One region of the Luteibacter aegosomaticola genome, then DNA from elsewhere that is predicted to be linked to it. Evidence: riboswitches for the same ligand, from Rfam matches in the RefSeq annotation. Region 1 holds a riboswitch; the other holds the start of a gene.
The links. A riboswitch is a leader RNA that binds a small molecule or an ion and turns the genes downstream of it on or off. The one in region 1 is predicted to bind thiamine pyrophosphate.
Positions count from the first base shown of each region.

Region 1 (2,197 bases):
CACTTGGCCATGATCGAGCCGCCGCGCGAGACGATGCCGGTCACGCGGCCGGCGGTGAGCGGCACGTAACGCAGCAGCACGCCGGCGTGGATCGTGAAGTAATCCACGCCCTGCTCCGCCTGTTCGATCAACGTATCGCGGAACACGTCCCACGTGAGCTCTTCGGCGACGCCACCGACCTTTTCCAGCGCCTGGTAGATCGGCACGGTACCGACGGGCACCGGCGAGTTACGCAGGATCCACTCGCGCGTCTCGTGGATATGTTTGCCGGTGGAGAGATCCATGATGGTGTCCGCGCCCCAGCGCGTAGCCCACACCAGCTTCTCCACCTCCTCGGCGATACCCGAGCTCACCGCGCTGTTGCCGATGTTCGCGTTCACCTTGGTGAGGAAGTGCCGGCCAATGATCATTGGCTCGGCTTCGGGGTGGTTGATGTTCGACGGGATGATCGCGCGGCCGCGGGCCACCTCATCGCGGATGAAGGTAGGGGCGAGGTTCTCGCGCAGGGCGATGAACTCCATTTCCGGCGTGACGATGCCCCGGCGGGCGTAATGCATCTGGGTGACGTTGGCCCCGCGCATGGCCCGCAGCGGGGTCCGAGGGGCCGGGAAGCGGATGGCGTCGAGGCGGGCGTCGTCGGCGCGGGCGCGGCCGAACGCGGAGGACAGCCCATCCAGCCGGACCACGTCGCCGCGGGCGGCGATCCACGGGGCACGCAGCGGCGGCAGGCCGGCGGCCAGGTCCACGGCATGCGCCGGGTCGGTATACGGGCCCGAGGTGTCGTAAACCACCAGCGGCGGGTTCTCTTCGCCACCGAACAGCGTGGGGGTCTGGGCCTGGACGATCTCGCGCATGGGCACGCGGATATCCGGCCGGCTACCGGCCACATGGATCTTGCGTGAGCCAGGCAGGGGCGTGGTGACGGCAGCGGAAAGCTCGCGGGCGGCGCGGGCGAGTTCGGGGGAGATGGCGTTCATCGGCTTCTCGGCTCTGAGGGAGGGAGAAGCGGACGCACCGCCACGGGCGGCCGGGCGCGCAACAAGGCGCACGGCTCCCGTGGACAAAGCTTCCTACGCCGGTACTGACCGGATCAGGTTCAAAGGGACTCTCTCAGCCTGCGCAACGCGCCGGCACCCCCGCTTCGGGGCCGATTCAAGCACGAAGCGGGGCGGAACGCGAGTGCGGCTCAGCCGCGGGGCGCGTAGGCCCGCATGAACATCTCGACCGCGGCGAGCGCGTTGGTCTTCACTTCCTCGGCGAACTGCACGGCGCAGTCCTCGCAGCCGAACAGGCGGCGGATGAGGAGATCGCCCTTGAGCAGGGCCAGGAACTGGGTGGTGGCGCGGCTGATGTCGCTGACCTCGAGCTGGCCGCGTTCCACGGCATCGCTCACCAGGCGGCTCATCAGCTTGTGCATGCGCACCGGGCCCTCTTCCCACACCAGACGGCCAAAGCGGGGATTACCGCCGGCCTGGCAGTCGGAAAGGATGGCGCGGAACGTGCCGACGGACTCGATGTTCGTTTCCATCTGCGCATAGCGGCTGGCGATGTTATCCAGCGTGGCGCGGATATCGGCGCCAGGGCTGAAATCGAACAGGTCGTCCGGCAGGCGCTCCTGCACGTGGGCGCGGATCACCTCGCGGAAGAGGTTGTCCTTGTCGCCGAAATGGCTGTAGACGGTGAGCTTGGACACACCGGCCGAAGCCGCGACGGCATCCATGCTGGTGCCGGCGAAACCGCCCTGGGTGAAGAGCGCCTTGGCGGCATCGAGGATGGCCGCGCGCTTCTCCATGTCCTTCGGACGCCCCGGGCCCTGGGTCTTCATTTTCGGGCTGGCGTTCATGGCTGCACCTTCACAAACAAAAATTATGACTTTATTATACGCAGCGGTTTAGTTATTTCCAGCGGGCTGTGCATCTTTTTCACACGATAGCAAGCTGGAACACGAGCGGAGCCGCCGTCCTACCTTAGAATAGGTGGGGCCGCCCGCGTGCGGCTTCCATGGTTGCCAGGATTCCCGCCTACCGGCCGTTCAGCCGGCGTGGGGCCTGCCCGGGGGTGACTTCCGTCAGCCCCGCCCGGTGACTTCCGGCACTTAGCCGGGGCGCAGCGGGACCGCAGCCTTTGCCTATCGGGGAAAACGGCCCATAACCGCTTCTCCATCCGACTCTTTTCAGCTTTTCGTACGGGATTGAAC
Region 1 is NZ_CP095741.1:4,397,426-4,399,622, forward strand. Features, by position in the region: gene thiC (phosphomethylpyrimidine synthase ThiC) at 1-977, opposite strand, end outside; TPP riboswitch at 1,051-1,148, opposite strand; gene L2Y96_RS19720 (TetR/AcrR family transcriptional regulator) at 1,187-1,843, opposite strand.

Region 2 (2,197 bases), 1.3 Mb from region 1:
ACGTTATCGTCGATGACGGTATGGCTATGCCCTGCCGATACCTGCGCATTCCACTGATCGCTAAAGCGGTAATTGAAACGCAGCGACGTGTTGCTCGAATGGATGCCGACCGGGCGCTGCCACGGCTGATAGCCAAGGAGACGCGTGCGGCTCGGGTGTTGCGGAATCTCGGTACCACCCAGCAGCTGGTAACCCGATGCCGAACGGCCACCACTGGTCTGGTAATCCGTATCGAGCAGCAGGGTCGCCGCATCGGTGATCTTCCAGTCGGCCGCGACGGATACGAAGCTCCGCCGCCCATCCGTGTGCTCCACTGGACCGTGCGTACGTTCGTTCGCTGCGTTCACACGCATACCGAAATCGCGCGTGAACCAGGTACCCAGATCGAGTGCTTCGTACGTGGAGCCGTGCGAATCGGTCCCCACCGTGAGGTTGTGCACCTCGGCGGGCCGCTTGCTCACGTAGTTCACCAGCCCGCCCGGCTCGACCACGCCAGCTTCGAGCCCACCGAGTCCCTTCAATACTTCCACGCGCTCCTTACCTTCAAGCGCAGACAACTGCTCAGCCGACATGATCATGCCGTTGAAACGAAAGCCCGTCGCCAGATCCAGCGGAAAGCCGCGGATCGATACATCCTGGTAGTAGCCGGCGGGCGCGTAGTTGTCGTTGATGGCGGCATCGCCGCGGACGAGTTCGCTAAGCGATCGCGGCTGGCGGTCGTCGATCTGTGCACGCGTGATGACGGTGATCGCTGCCGGCGTGTCGTGCAACGGCGCGCTGCCGAAGCTGCCGAACGTATCCAGCTGGGAATCCGCGGCACGGTAGCCTTCCGTGGTGGTGGCACGGACATCGATGGACGGTAGCGTGCGCGCCTGCTGGGGGGTGTCATCGGCCGCGTGGGCAGCAGCAATGAACGACAACAGGGCAAGGGCAAGCGGGGTACGTTTCGGGATCATGGTCGTCTTCGTGGCGAACGGACGAAGCGACGGCCGGCCACGGACCGCCCAACGACGGATGCCATGGCTCTGCAAGCTCCCTACGCCGGTACTAACCGGGTCAGGTTCCAAGGGACTCTCTCAGCCTGGCAACGCCAGGCACCCCCGCTTCAAGACGCCTATTGAAGCACGAATCGGGCGCCCGCGTGGCGAATGGCGTCGAGCAGCCGCTGGCCCGGCGGCGTGGCGAACCACGCGGCGTGCCCGTGCAGGAAGGTATGCCAGGCCACGTCGGCGTGGTCGCGCCGCCGGGTCATGCCCTCGAAGTACTCCACTTCCGAAAGCGCGAAATCGACATGGACCACGGGCAGCACGCTGGCCAGGACGTCGAGATCGTCGTCACTCAACGGCTTCACGGCGTGATAGCCCTCGAGCAGCGCCAGCGCGAGGTCCGCATGGCCGATCTCGCCCTGCGCGATCTCCAGCCAGGCGATGGCGTTGCGCTCGATCGCCGTGGCCAGGTCGAACAGGGCGAAGGTCGCCGCACTGAGGCCCAGATCGAGAACGTCGATAATGGTCGCGGCGTCGCTCGCATCGCTCCAGCAGAGGTTGGAGACATGCCAGTCCCCATGGGTCCAGAGCCGGGGCTGCCTGCGTACACCTGCGTGGGCCGCGCCCTGCCAGGGCGCCATCGTCGCACTGAGCTCCGCACGCCAGTCGCGGTCGCCGAGGTAGGCCGCGAGCGCCGGGCGCTCGGCAAGCTCCGCCTCTACGGCGGCGACGGGGTCACGGGCACCCAGGATGTCCGCCCGCGCCACCAGGATATGCGTCGCCCGCTGGGGTGCCACGTAGCCTTCCGCGGCCTGGTGCAGGCGCGCCAGCATGGAGCCTGCCGCCCGTGCATGCCGCAGGCCGCCCACCGGTGACCACGAAAAGGCGTCGCGGTAGATATCGTTGCCCTGGGCAGGCGCCTGGATCTCGTAGACCCACTCCCCCATGGCCATGGCGGTATGGCCGGTGACATCCGTGAAGAGCGGCGGCAACGGAATGCCGTGGGCCCGCAGATGGCTGGCGAACGCGTGCTCTTCCGCCAGCGTGGCTGCCGAGCGCACGCTGGCGTGGTGGCGCTTGACGAATACGCGCCCGGAGGCGGTTTCCACCAGGGCGGCGGCCGAAAGGGGCCGCGGTGACCGCCAGCGAATGGCTCCCGTGGCGCCCAGCTTTGGAACGCGGCTGAGCAGCTGCGCCACCTCGCGTTCGGT
Region 2 is NZ_CP095741.1:649,827-652,023, reverse strand. Features, by position in the region: gene L2Y96_RS02900 (TonB-dependent siderophore receptor) at 1-956, opposite strand, end outside; TPP riboswitch at 1,017-1,112, opposite strand; gene L2Y96_RS02895 (phosphotransferase enzyme family protein) at 1,115-2,197, opposite strand, start outside.
Region 2: it holds a riboswitch for thiamine pyrophosphate, as region 1 does, so the genes downstream of both, L2Y96_RS02900 (TonB-dependent siderophore receptor) here and thiC (phosphomethylpyrimidine synthase ThiC) in region 1, are expected to answer to the same signal.